2 regions of the Cellulosilyticum sp. WCF-2 genome follow, and region 1 is predicted to be linked to the other one. Evidence: a T-box and tRNA genes for the amino acid it is inferred to sense, from the RefSeq annotation. Region 1 holds a T-box; the other holds one or more tRNA genes.
What was found. A T-box is a leader RNA that pairs with one kind of tRNA and senses whether it is charged. The one in region 1 lies ahead of thrS (threonine--tRNA ligase), so its partner is inferred to be a tRNA-Thr.

Region 1 (7,434 bases):
AGGTATAAGCCATGTGCTATTATATGCTCTATACATCCAAGTATAAAAAAGAACTATTAGAGAAACTAGAAGAACTAGAGCAAGAAGAAGAAATGGCTAATGAAATAGAAGTAAGGCAAATAGGAAGCGTTTATGAAGTAGCCTGTTTGATGGAAGATACTAAAGAATTTTGTGATGAGCAATTGGCTCATGTGATGAGTGATTTGGTTCAAAAACAGGTTATTAGTAGAGTTTGTATAACCTATTTAAAAAGTAAAGAAGAGTTGAGACATATAGATAAAAGAGATATTATGAATGCCTTTATTAATAATAACTATCTATCAAGGCAAGAAGGCTTTTCTTCTTTTACCTATTATTTATTATATGTACCTATTTTACAGGAAATAAAAAAAACAGGCGTATTTAATATAGAAGGTTGGATACAATTTAGAACTCAAAAATATCAGATTCTATTAAGCGATTTATTAGAACAATTTGTTTTGGATTATAGTATGAAGAAAGAGGTTGTAACTTTTATTAAGCTTATGAGAGATATGAGCATTTTAAGTGTACCATTAGAGGAAATACTACATCTTATTTATAATACAGAAGGGTTGCCACAACTTTATAATAAAGGCATGAAAAATATGACAGGCTTTTATATAAGGCAATACTGTAAGGACCTGTTATTAGATAGTACGTTAACAAGAGAAGATTATATTTTGCATATCCTTATATCGATTAGTCCTAAGCAGCTTATTATTCATCAAAGTGCAAAAGCCAGAGAACAGCAGTTTCTAAAGACATTAGAAATTATTTTTGATGATAATATTAACTATTGCAAGGGGTGCATGTGGTGCAGTAATTAATGTGTAAATACTTATTAATTTTATAATATTCAAATGATAAAAAATATATTATCTATTTAGAGGATTTAGTGTATAATAAAGGAGATTGATAGTGATTATTGGGGGAAAATAAATGGAGTGGTATGTAGGTGTTTTAAAAAAATATGCAGATTTTAGTGGTAGAGCAAGAAGAAAGGAATACTGGATGTTCTTTTTGATTAACATTATTATAGGAATTGTCCTTGGGTTTTTAGCGACAATTCTTAAGACCAGTATATTAAGTACTATTTATTCGCTAGCCGTACTTATACCAGGAATAGCGGTTTGTATAAGAAGATTACATGATATAGGAAAATCAGGTTGGTGGTGGTTTATAGCCTTAATTCCTTTAGTTGGCCCAATTTGGTTATTAGTTTTAGTCTGTACAGAAGGGGATAGTAGTAATAATCAATATGGTTCGAATCCTAAAGCAGTAGTTTAATTAAGTTACTTAATCTAAAATAAAATCACTATCCAATCCAGTAAAAGAGGGTAAAGCTTGCATAATAAGGTTTACTCTTTTTTGATATTCAGATAAATCTTTTATTATTTAAGAGTTTTCATGGTCAATAGAGGAAATTAGTAGTGGTAATAGATTAATATTGATATGATTCTAAGCTCTAAGATAAAGAACAGTAACTTTGAGCATAGCAAGTATTGGACATATGGTATATTAAAAGAAACGATATAAATAAGGAAATAGATTTCCTAGAAATAACAATCAAACAATATTGACATAAGGGCATCAATTGATTAGAATAATTACATTAAGAACGACAAATAACTTCATAAAAATAACTTATTTTGAATAAGAAGAATTTGTTAATACCTATAATATTTATATTTATATTTATAAGTGAATACCAAAAAACAATGATGAGACGAGTAACTTATAACCCCTTTTTCAGAGAGAAGATGCAGTGGTGGGAGTATCTTTAAAGACCATAAGTGAAGACTACCTCGGAGTGATTGTAAAACAATTCGGTGACCCCGTTATCGTCAGTAAAGCGAGTGACTTTAACTTTGGTAAGTTTAAGCATGAATGAATAATTCTTTATAGGGAGGAAGCATTCATATAATCTAGCCAAGCAAAGTAACAAGGGTGGAACCGCGGGAATACATATCCCCGTCCCTTTTTAAATAAGATGATTATTTAAAAAGGGACGGGGTTTTTTAGATTCTTTTAATTAAATAATCATTCATGGGTTAAAATAGTTTAAATTTGAAAGGAGTAGAAGCAATGATTAAAATTACATTAAAAGATGGTAGTGTTAAAGAGTGTCAAAAAGGCATTACTGTCCTTGGCGTAGCAGAAGAACTTAGCGCAGGACTTGCAAGAATGGCATGTGCCGGTAAAGTAAATGGGGAAATGGTGGATCTTAGAACAGAACTTAATGAAGACTGTAGTCTTGAAATCCTTACTTTTAATGATAAAGAAGGAAAATGGGCATTCCGTCATACAGCAGCTCATATTTTAGCTCAAGCTGTAAAAAGGGTTTTCCCAGAAGTAAAACTTGCAATTGGACCAGCTATTGAAGATGGTTTTTATTATGATTTTGATACAGAAAGACACTTTGTAGAAGCAGATTTTGAAAAAATTGAAGCTGAAATGAAGAAAATCGTTAAAGAAAAACTTCCGATTGAAAGATTTGAACTTCCTAGAGAAGAAGCTATTAAACTAATGGAAGAAGCAGAAGAACCATATAAAGTAGAATTAATACGTGAGCTTCCAGAAGGTGAGAAAATCACTTTTTACAAACAGGGCGACTTTGTTGATCTTTGCGCAGGACCACACCTTATGAGTACAAAACCTGTAGAAGCTTTCAAAATCTTATCAGCAGCAGGTGCTTACTGGAAAGGGAATGAAAAGAACAAAATGCTTGCGCGTATATACGCAACAGCATTTACCAAAAAAGCAGATTTAGCAGCTCATCTTGAAGCTTTAGAAGAAGCTAAAAAACGTGATCACAACAAGCTTGGTCGTGAACTTAAACTTTTTACAACAGATGAAAAAGTGGGTCAGGGTCTACCATTACTTATGCCAAAAGGTGCTAGAATTGTTCAAACCCTTCAACGTTTTGTAGAAGATGAGGAAGAAAAAAGAGGTTATGTATTAACTAAAACACCTCTTATGGCTAAAAGTGATCTTTACAAAATGTCAGGTCACTGGGATCACTATAAAGATGGTATGTTCGTACTTGGAGATGAAGAAAAGGATAAAGAGGTATTTGCACTTCGTCCTATGACATGTCCATTCCAATTCACAGTTTATAATGCAGAACAACACAGCTATCGTGATCTCCCAATTCGTTATGGTGAAACTTCTACTTTATTTAGAAATGAATCATCAGGTGAAATGCATGGTCTTATTCGTGTAAGACAGTTTACTATTTCTGAAGGACATCTTGTATGTACACCAGAACAATTAGAAGATGAATTTAGAGGTGTTATTGAGCTAATCAATTACATGATGGCAACACTTGGCATTGAAAATGATATCAGCTACCGTTTCTCTAAATGGGATCCAGCAAATACTGAAAAATATATTAATGATCCAGAGGCTTGGGAAAGAACAGAAAGTCTCATGAGAAATATCTTAGATCACTTACAAATTAATTACGAAGAAGCTGTAGGTGAAGCGGCCTTCTATGGACCAAAACTTGATATTCAATTTAAAAATGTACATGGTAAAGAAGATACAATCATTACTGTACAAATCGACTTTGCTCTTGGAGAAAGGCTTGGTATGACTTATATTGATGCAGATGGTGAGAAAAAACACCCACTTATCATTCACCGTACTTCTATTGGCTGCTATGAAAGAACACTTGCTATGCTTATTGAAAAGTATGCTGGGCAGTTCCCAATATGGCTTGCGCCAGTGGCTGTTAAAGTACTTCCGCTTTCTGATAAGTATGCAGATTATGCAGCAGAAGTTGTTAAAGCGTTTAAAGACCGTGGCATCTTAAAAGTAGAAGCTGACTATCGCACAGAAAAAATTGGATATAAAATCAGAGAAGCACGTATGGAAAGAATTCCATATATCGTTGTTGTCGGTGCAGAAGAAATGGAAAATAAGACCGTTTCTGTTCGTAGCCGTCAAAAAGGTGATGAAGGTGCACAAAGTCTTGAAAGCTTTGTTAATCGTGTAGATGAAGAAATTAAAACAAAATTCAATTATCTTAAACACATGGAAATTGAAGAAAATAAATAAGATAGAAATAAATATTTTACGTAAAATAAAAGTTGACAAATAAAACAAGGCATGTTAAGATAAATGAGGTTTTAAGGCAAATGATTGCCAGGCGAAGTAGAAGCTATTCTTCTCACCTTACAACAAAAGGGTTCGTAAGGTCATACTAATTAAGACATGATTATATTTCATTTAGTATGGATTTTTAGAGAGGTGGATAGTTTCGGCTATCCACCTTATTTAGTTGATATAGCAAATAAATATACTAATAAGGGTATATTATTAAAAGCGGCTCACCCATCGCTTAAAGGGTGATTAAAATAATAAATTTAGGCAAACACAATTTAGGAGGTGCCCGTTATTAACGATTTAATGATCAACGAACAAATTCGTGACAAAGAAGTAAGACTAGTAGGAGCTGATGGAGAACAAATTGGTATTGTTTCTAGCAAAGAAGCACAAAAAATGGCAGCTGAGAAAAACTTAGACTTAGTTAAAATTGCTCCACAAGCAAAACCACCAGTTTGTAAAATCATGGACTATGGTAAATACAAATTTGATGCAGCAAAGAAAGAAAAAGAAGCGCGTAAAAAACAAAAAGTTGTTAGCGTTAAAGAAGTAAGACTTTCTGCTAGTATTGAAAAACACGACTTTGAAACGAAGATGAAAAATGCAGCTAAGTTCCTTAAAGCAGGGGATAAAGTTAAAATTTCAGTTGTATTCCGTGGGCGTGAAATGATGCATACTCATAGAGGTAATGAACTTCTTGAACAAGCGTTAGTTTTAATTGAAGAAGTTGGAGTAGCAGAACAAAAACCTAAATTAGAAGGTAGAGCAATGGTTATCGTGGTAGCACCAAAATAGTTACCTTTTGATACAAAATAATCAAATGAATAAAGGAGGATCATTATCATGGCTAAATTAAAATTAAAAACAAATAGAGCAGCTGCAAAACGTTTCAAAGTTACAGGAACTGGTAAATTAAAACGTAACAAAGCTTACAAAAGACATATTTTAACTAAAAAATCTACAAAAACAAAACGTAACTTAAGAAAAGCTGGTATTGTAGATAGCACAAACGAAAAACAAATGAAGAGAATTTTACCATATTTATAAGATACGATAGGAGGTTAAGACAATGGCAAGAGTTAAAGGCGGAATGTCTACTAAAAAAAGACGTAATAGAGTATTAAAATTAGCTAAAGGTTACAGAGGAGCTAAATCAAAACAATTCAGAACAGCTAAACAAGCTGTAATGAAATCATTAAACTACGCATATGTAGGTCGTAAATTAAGAAAAAGAGAATTCAGACGTTTATGGATTGCACGTATCAACGCTGCAGCTCGTTTAAACGGATTATCATATAGCCGTTTCATGAACGGATTAAAAAATGCTAACGTTAACATCAACAGAAAAATGTTATCAGAATTAGCAATCACAAATCCAGCTGCTTTCACACAATTAGTTGAAACAGCTAAAGCTAACTTAAAATAATGCTTTTTGAAGCTACTATTCATGTGATATTCACAGGAATAGTAGCTTTTTGCATCTGGTTGGTGAATTGTACAAATAGAAATTTGTCGGTGGCTTTACTAGGCTATTTGGGCAAAGCTGAGAGAGGGTGACCATCCTACGTGGTTCCGTTCCGTATTTTCAGTAGGCACTAAGCTCACTTTTTTGGATGAACGTCCACAAACTCGGTTCCCGGGGGCACGTGGACTAAGGAACATCCAAAACGTTCGCTAAGTGCCTACTGAAAATACTCCGAAGTCACCCCGCTAGGACAGCCACCCTCGCTCAGTTCTACCAGCAATAACGCGTAAAGTCGCCTCCATTAAGTGTTTTCAAGAAAAAACAAAACTTGTTATTATCTTTTTTCTGCACTTTTCACTTAGGGGTTTGAACACTTAAGAGATCAATAATGCTTGTAAGGCTCCCTAGCTTCCTTACAGAGCTACTTCTTGGCAAAATAGACTTATGGGAAGCTTTATACGTTATTGCCTTGGGCGCCTGCCCCCGGCTTCGAGTATTTTTTAACTGTCGTTACGCCTTCTTTCCACGCTGCTTCACTGTCTTGGATGTTTATGAGGTCAACAACGTTTGTGAAAATGAGTGGGTATGGGTGCCTGGAGTAGTGACTTGGGAGCATTTTTTAGAAGCACTTAGTGAACGTTTTAGATGGGTTTTAGGCAGCTGTTTGAACGAAGTGAGTTCTGCCGTTCATCTAAATAAGTGAACTTAGTGCTTCAAAAAATGTGAACCGGAACAACGGAATGCACCCATACCCACTCGTTTTCTCTCAGACGTACTTCTTATAAACGCCAAGACAAATTTCAATTTACAATATACGCTTTGCTAAGAGATGTTGTTTTCAAATTATTTGTAATATGATAAACTATTTATAAAAGGAGGGAAGGTAATGAAGAAAAAATATGTGGGGATTGTTTTAGTATGTATGCTCATTTTAAATTTGTTTCAAGGAATATTGCCCTTGGAAGCTACGCCCAATACGGAAAAACAATTAATTATTCATTATTACAGACCAGATAAGCAGTATGAGGAATGGAATCTATGGATGTGGCTTGACGGAAAGGATGGAAACGTTACCGAATTTACTGAAGAAGATGAATTTGGTGTAAAGGCTATTATTCCTTTAGAGGAAACAGCTAATAAGGTAGGTTTTATTGTAAGAACTAATGATTGGGCAAAAGACGTATCGGATGATCGCTTTGTGGCAACAACAGAAGCTATCAATGAAATATGGCTCGTGTCAGGAGATGAAACGATTTATACAGAAGAGCCTAATCTTTCTGGTGGTGCAGTAATACTGCCAGAACAAGTTACCTTGAATGTACATTATAATAGGTATGATAGAAATTATGAAGATTGGAAACTATGGTTATGGCCTGAAGGTAAAGAGGGGATAAGTTATAATTTTGAAAAGGAAGATGCCTATGGTAAGGTGGCAACCTTTACAGTAAAAGACATAGGATCAATACGTAAGTTAGGGTTTTGGCTCTATAAAAAAGATGTACAAAATAAAGATGTGGAAATAGATCGTTTTATTTCTACTACTAAAGCTGATGAGAATGGGAAAATTGATATTTACTTAAAGCAAGGAGAAGAAAAAGTGGGATACAGTAAAGAAGAAATGTACATTAAGCCTAGTGTGAGCTGGGCAACCATGGATACAATGGAAAGTATTTGTTTAGGTGTTAATGTTCCTTTTGAAACAAAGGAAGATCTTAAAGCGGATTTTAGTGTGACTAAAGCAGGGAAGAAAATAGCAATCAATAAAGTGGAGTTATTAAATGAAATGGAAGGTGGACTAGCTAAAGGTGCTAAGCTTTACTTAGCTGAAACCATTGACTTTA
Region 2 (7,434 bases), 1.3 Mb from region 1:
AAAAAAGTTCACTAAGTGCTTCTAGAAAATACTACCAAGTCACATCTACGGACAGACCATTTCTCTCACCCACAAGTTTTTTTGCGGAAAATAAAAGTAATTAGGAGCTTACAATAAAAAGTAATTGATGAGCCAGGCAAATATATGATGAGAATACATTGAATAAGGAGAGGCCACTCTCCTTTCTTTTTAAACAGAGAATAGCTTTAAAGAGAATAAGTAGTAGTGTAAAATAGTTTTAAAGCTATTCTATAGGTTTAAGTGCTATAGTCATACTATGAAACTTAATATAAAGAAAAAACAATAATCGAAGGGATGAAGAAAATGAGCTACAAAAAAGAGTTTATCGAGTTTATGGTAAGATCAGGGGTATTAACTTTTGGAGATTTCACCACAAAAAGCGGTCGTAAAACACCTTACTTCGTCAATACAGGAAACTACAAAACAGGTGCACAAGCAGCTAGACTTGGTGAATTCTATGCTAAAAGCATTATGGAAAATGGTAAAGGAGATGTAGATGCTCTTTTTGGACCAGCTTACAAAGGGATTCCATTATCAGTAGCTACAGCTATTGCACTATCAAATGAATTTGATAAAGATCTTAACTACTGCTTCAATAGAAAAGAAGAAAAAGACCACGGTGAAGGTGGCTCTATGGTGGGATACAAGCTTCAAGATGGTGACAAAATACTCATCGTTGAAGACGTTATCACAGCAGGAACAGCAGTAAGAGAAGTCTTCCCAATCCTTAGAGGCGCTGCAGATGTACAAATTGAAGGACTTATTATCTCTGTAGATAGAATGGAAAGAGGTCAAGGAGATAAAACAGCCATTCAAGAAATCGAAACAGAATTTGGTATTAAAACATATCCAATCGTAACTGTTAGAGAAATTATTGATACAATCCACAACGTAGAGATTGATGGAAAAGTATATATTGATGATGCAATGAAAGCAAGAATGGAAGCTTACTTAGCTGAGTATTGCGTGAAATAGTATAAAATATACAAATAAGGAATAGTTAATAGCAAAAAAGCAGAAACCCTATAAGGATTTCTGCTTTTTGTCTTATTTAAAAATGATTGATTGCCTTCATACGGCGAATTTAATCAGATATAAGTATATAGAGAGAAATAAAATCTATAAGAGGAATAAGCATTTTCTCATGAAATATTAATCTTGGACATATCAATTTCTCATAAAGAGGAGTTATATTAATCTTACAAACACTTAACATAAAGGAAATGGGGAGAATAGTAATGGGAAAAAAAGAAACAAATATTATTTTAGCGGCTATTTTAATTATCATCGGGATAGGTGGTATCTTAAAACAAGTTTTTAATATTAATTTATTTGGTTATATTTCTTTCTGGGATTTAGGTATTTTAGCACTGGGGTTATATTTTGAGTGGCAGTATTTTACCACAAGGAGGTCACCAGGCATTCTTGTTCCAGGAGGTATTTTTACAGTAGTAGGATTGTTTAGCTTTTTAGAGGCCTTATTTGGAGGTCTATTCTTTACACACTTTCCAGCAGGGGAACTAGGTGTAGCATTAGGGTTATTTCAGCTCTATTGGTTTGGTTCTCGTAATAATTTCTTATTAATTCCAGTAGGTATTTTATTAATTTCTGCTTTAGATGAAATGAGTACCAATTTTTTTAGATGGTTTAATGGTTCTTTAGTATGGTCTATTGGTCTTATTGCTATTGGTATTTATCTTATTGCAAATAGAAAAAGAAATTAAAGTCATATTAAATATTTATTATAGAAAAGCTTATTAAGTTTAGCAAATAAAAATTCAACAAAAAAGGTAATCCTTTCAGTGAAGTATCACAGTGAGGATTACCTTTTTTGTGCCAGACTCTTATTTAACTTCTATAACATGCTACCCATTTCTTAAAAAAGACACAGCAATGGCTCCTCAGCACAGTATGAAGTTTCATAAGGCATAGGTAGCAACATCATAAAAGTTAAACCAATGAGTGAGGAGCTCCTTAAAGTCTTGGCCGGGCTGCCCTAAGCTAGGTGCCAAGGCCTTAAGACTCTGGTTAAAACTTTATTTGAATCATACAAGATGTAAAAACGTTTTTGGCAACTTATAAATGGCGTCTCCCTGTCAGCGTACTAGTGACATTTTCCTTGGAGACAGAGGTATCTGTAGCAACAGATTGAAACTTACGAGGCCCGGTCAGTTCCTCAAGTTAATGTTGCGGTGATTATGCTGAGGAAGTTGTTTGATTTGTTTTTACACTTATATATATGTTAGCTACAAGTGGAATCCCTAATAGAAAATAAAAATATTTTTAAACGCTATTTATAACATTAAAGATAGGTTATCAATTTTCTTCATAAAAAAGTAGGATTAGCCATTAATAATTTCTCCACCATTAATATGAATGGTTTGTCCTGTTATATAACTAGCAGCTTTAGAAGCTAAGAAAACATAAGCACCTGCACATTCTATGGGTTGACCAGCACGACCTAGTGGCGTGGTAGTACCAAAAGCAGGAATGCTGCTTACATCAAAACTAGAAGGAATAAAAGGTGTCCAAATAGGACCTGGTGCAACAGCATTAACACGTATACCAGACTTTGATTTTGTAAGAGCCATAGAAAGGGAGCGCGTGAAAGCTGTAATGGCACCTTTGGTCATGGAGTAATCGATGAGTTTTTCATGACCATGAAAAGCGACGACAGAAGTTGTATTAATAATGCATGCACCTGATTTGAGATGCGGTAAGACGGCCTTAGTCATATAAAAAGTGCCATATACATTAGTTTTAAAAGTTTTATCAAACTGTTCGGTAGTAATGGCTTGTAAACTTGAGTTTTCATATTGGACAGCAGCATTATTGACTAGGATATCGATATGCTTATAGGTATCCATGACTTTTGTGACTACTTCTGTAGCGAAAGTTTCTTCTGTGAGATCACCTTTAATAAGAAGACAGCTTTGGCCATAAGCTTCAACAGCTTTTTGTGTATCCTCTGCATCTTTATCTTCATTATAGTAAACAATGGCAACATCAGCTCCTTGCTTGGCATAAGCCACTGCTACAGCACGTCCAATACCACTATCACCACCTGTAATAATAGCTACTTGTTCTTGGAGTAAACTACCATTTGGAAGAGTCGTTTCATCATCAAAAATGGGGAGTGGTTGCATTTCGTATTCAAAACCAGGATGCCTTGTTTGTTGTTGCGCTTTAAAATGGTTAGGGAAAGACATGACAATACCTCCTAAAAGTAATAAATGATTAAGAATAAAAATTCAAATTTAGTATGAGCTTAATGTAAGTATTTCAATATGGAAATTTTATCAAAGCTTAATGGCAAGTAACTTTATCATTTGTCTCATTTAAAAATAACACTACATACTTTTTTAGGAAAAAGTTATACTAAGTATAAAAGTAATAAAGCGAGGATGAAAGATGAAAAATGCTGTGAAAGTCATTCCTCTTGGAGGGCTTGGAAGTATTGGCAAAAATATAACCGTTATAGAGTATGAAGAAGAAATCATAGTGATTGACTGTGGCATGGGTTTTCCAGACGAACAAATGTATGGGGTAGATTTGGTTATTCCTGATATTACGTACTTATTACAAAATAAGAATAAAGTAAAAGGTATCTTTTTCACTCATGGACATGAAGATCATATAGGTGCAGTTCCCTATATATTAAAACAAATGAACATTCCCTTGTATGGAACTCCTCTTACTTTAGGCATTATAGAAAACAAACTCCAAGAACACGGTCTCCTAACAAAAAGTGAATGTCACTGCGTGGAAGCTGGTGACGTGATTGCTTTAGAACAAATAAAGGTAGAGTTTGTGAGAAGTACACATAGTATTGCCGGTGCGTGTTGTATTGCAGTGCATACACCTGAAGGAATTATTTTTCATACAGGGGACTTTAAAGTGGATTATACACCTGTTGATCAGAAGGGAATGGATTTACAGCGGATTGGTGAATTGGGAAAAGAAGGCATATTACTCCTTTTAGCAGATAGCACTAATGTAGAACGTAAAGGACACTCTCCATCAGAAGTAACTATTGGTAAGACCTTAGAGCGTTTATTTGACAATGTGAAAGGACGTATTATTGTTGCGACCTTTGCATCCAATATTCATCGTATTCAACAGATTATTAATGCAGCGGTGCTTTATGGACGTAAAGTAGCTTTTAGTGGCAGAAGTATGGAAAACATAACGAAAGTAGCCAGAAGTTTAGGGTATTTGAGTGTGCCAGAGACTACTTTAATAGAAGTTGAACAAATGAAGAACTACCCTAATGATCAAATGACTATTATTACGACAGGAAGCCAAGGGGAACCTATGGCAGCGCTGGCACGTATTGCCTTTGGAAAACATCGATTCATTCAAATAGAACCCAATGATTTATTTATTATCTCTGCTTCACCTATTCCAGGAAATGATAAATTAGTTTCAAAAGTGATTAATGAGCTTTATAAAAAAGGAGCTCAAGTCATATATAAGGATTTAGAAGAGGTTCATGTATCAGGTCATGCATATCAAGAAGAGCTTAAGCTCATGCATACTTTAACGCATCCGCAGTATTTTATGCCAGCTCATGGTGAATATAGGCATCTGATTCATCATCGCAATTTAGCAAGGCAAATGGGAATGGCTCAGGATAATATCTTTATTTTAGAAGATGGGGAGGTTTTAGAAGTAAGTAAGGTAACAGCTGGAGTGACCGGAAGAGTAAGGGCAGGAAATATTTTAGTAGATGGTATTGGTATAGGAGATGTAGGTAATATTGTACTCAGGGATCGTAAGCATTTAGCAGAAGAGGGGATGCTCATAGTAGTAGCAGCCATTGATTTAGAAACTTGCTCTATTATGAGTGGTCCTGATATTATTACCAGAGGCTTTGTTTATGCCAAGGATTCAGAGGATTTAATAGAAGAAGTAAAAGCTGTAGCTAATAAAGAATTAGAGATGTGTCTTGCTTATCAAATGACAGAATGGCATATTTTAAAAACGAGCATTAAAAAGGTGGTAGAGCAACTTTTATATGAAAAAACAAAAAGAAGGCCCGCTATTTTGCCAATTATTATGGAAGTTTAATATAGAAGGAAGAAAGGTGAGTAAAATGAAAGTTAAGATGGTCTGTACTAGAGATCAAGAAACAAAGGTAGTTGATTTACCCATGAGTGAGGAGGACTTACTTAAAATAAGAGCTACAGTTTTGGACCGTGATTCCATTGGATACATTGCAGGAGCGGATGTGAAATGTTATGACGAGACAGATAATGAAATAGAAAACATTTTTGAATTCAATAAAAGTCTTCAATAACTAAAAAGAGTCACAAAAAAGGGTATAAACATTTATTTTTAATGTTTATACCCTTTTTTATAAAGCTAGTAACTGGGCATTCATTTAAGTATATAACTGGTTAAATGGCTACGTTTAATAACCTGTAAGTAATATATATAGTAGTTATAAATACAATGTACATAAGAGGAAATTCGTATTTCTTAAAAATTTTTAATATCATTACGCTATACTCCTTAATAACTTATATATATACATAATAATATGAATCATTTTAATATTAAATGTATTTTCTTATAAAAATAAATTATAAGTCTGAAAAATTTATAAAGTAAGAATTTATAACAAATAGAGTCAATGGTACCTCTTATTAAAAAATACTGATATTATACGTCGATAAACATAAATATTTATTGACTGACAAAAAAGGATACAAGTAATAACTTGTATCCTTTGAATAGTAAAGCTCTCAACGGGACTTGAACCCGTGGCCTCCACCTTACCAAGGTGACGCTCTACCGCCTGAGCCATGAGAGCAGAGCGCTCTTTGTTAAGCGCTTTATTATAATAGCATGTAGGATGACGTTTGTCAACATTTACCTCTAGAAAAAATGGCTATTTAAGGGTTACTTAATAACCTAGATTTTCACCTACTAGAATGACTTTAATACGACCGGCTGGTTTACTATTACGTGTAATAACCGTTTGCATACAAATACAATCTGGACTTAAACAATCTTGACAAACACCAGTTAAAGCACAAGGTGTGTTTTTACTAAGGCGAATAGCGTTCTGAGGACAAGCTGCATTATGTATACGAGAAAGAGCTTCTGTTTGATTTCTAGCTACTTTATTCATGCCGGCAATAATAATGACTTGTTTAGGTCCATAAATAAGTGAGGCAACACGATTACCAGTACCATCAATATTGATAAGTTCACCCTCAAGAGTGATGGCATTTGTACTCATAAAATAGGTATCAGCAAAAAAAGCACGATGATAGAGTTCTTCTACTTGCTCATTAGGTACCTTGGAACGGTCTAATAGGGTATAACATCCTGCTGCTTCTAGAGCAGGAATAAGACCTATTTCAGCCAATGTCATAGAGCCACCCCAAGAAATAAGTTCACTATTTTTTAAAAGAGAAAATGCTTTTTGAATGGCTTCTTCCTTAGACGATACATAATGGCCTTCTATATGGCGCTTTTGTAAATTCTTTATAAGTGTTTCAGCGGTACGTTCATAATAAAGTGAAGTGATGGTCATATTTTAAACTCCTAAAAATAGTTACAGTTTATTTTATTATAACATAGTTATATAGCCACATGTAAACATAGTCGATGTTGTAATGTGTCAAATATGAATAAAATATGAATTAAAAATGTTGAAAATAATACAAAAATTGTATAGAATTAAATGGGGTGATTAGATGATTAACTTAATAATATGTGATGATAATAAGGATTTCTTAGAATCTGCCACGCTATATATTGAGTATTATCTATCAGTATTGAATGTAGATATTAAAGTTCATCAATTTTCGTGTAGTGAAGCTTTTATAAAGGTATTCAATGAAGTGCCTTATTTTTTTGATATAGTCATTTTAGATATAGATATGCCTGGAAAAGATGGAATAGAAGTTGCAAGATTAATAAGAGAGATTAATCAGGAGCTATTAATTGTATTTTTAACAGGGATAACGACACGGGTTTTTGAAAGCTTTAAAGTTGGTGCATTCAGATATGTACGTAAAAGTCATTTTAAAGAGGAAATCGAAGAGTGCATTCAGAGTGCTTTAAAAAAGATGAGAGCGCAGACAGAATGCTATATAATCAAAACAGAGGAAGGATGGATTAAATTATTAGTTAAGGATATCATGTATTTTCTGTGTGTCAACCGTCATGTTGAAGTACATACAATTCAAGCGTGTTATAAAACAACGATACGGCGTATGAAGGATGTTGAGGAGCAATTTGAAAATAAGGGTTTTACGAAAATTCATAGGGGTTGCATGGTTAATCTAGGTTATATAAAGACTATAGAGGAACAGAAGGTTATTTTAGATAATAATGAATTACTAGTTATGAGTAGATATAGAATGCAACAGGTTTTTTCTGCATATAAAAACCATATTA

Region 2: it encodes a tRNA-Thr, which carries the amino acid that the T-box ahead of thrS (threonine--tRNA ligase) is inferred to sense. The anticodon was not compared.

What each region holds. Positions count from the first base shown of each region.
Region 1 is NZ_CP034675.1:3,896,337-3,903,770, reverse strand. Features, by position in the region: gene EKH84_RS17640 (putative sporulation protein YtxC) at 12-848, shown strand; gene EKH84_RS17635 (DUF805 domain-containing protein) at 961-1,308, shown strand; T-box leader at 1,731-2,003, shown strand; gene thrS (threonine--tRNA ligase) at 2,107-4,080, shown strand; gene infC (translation initiation factor IF-3) at 4,432-4,923, shown strand; gene rpmI (50S ribosomal protein L35) at 4,972-5,175, shown strand; gene rplT (50S ribosomal protein L20) at 5,198-5,554, shown strand; gene pulA (type I pullulanase) at 6,480-7,434, shown strand, end outside.
Region 2 is NZ_CP034675.1:2,605,473-2,612,906, forward strand. Features, by position in the region: gene pyrE (orotate phosphoribosyltransferase) at 325-996, shown strand; gene EKH84_RS11550 (hypothetical protein) at 1,260-1,745, shown strand; gene EKH84_RS11555 (SDR family oxidoreductase) at 2,364-3,230, opposite strand; gene EKH84_RS11560 (ribonuclease J) at 3,433-5,091, shown strand; gene EKH84_RS11565 (hypothetical protein) at 5,117-5,320, shown strand; tRNA gene EKH84_RS11570 (tRNA-Thr) at 5,764-5,836, opposite strand; gene EKH84_RS11575 (lactate utilization protein) at 5,930-6,565, opposite strand; gene EKH84_RS11580 (LytR/AlgR family response regulator transcription factor) at 6,729-7,434, shown strand, end outside.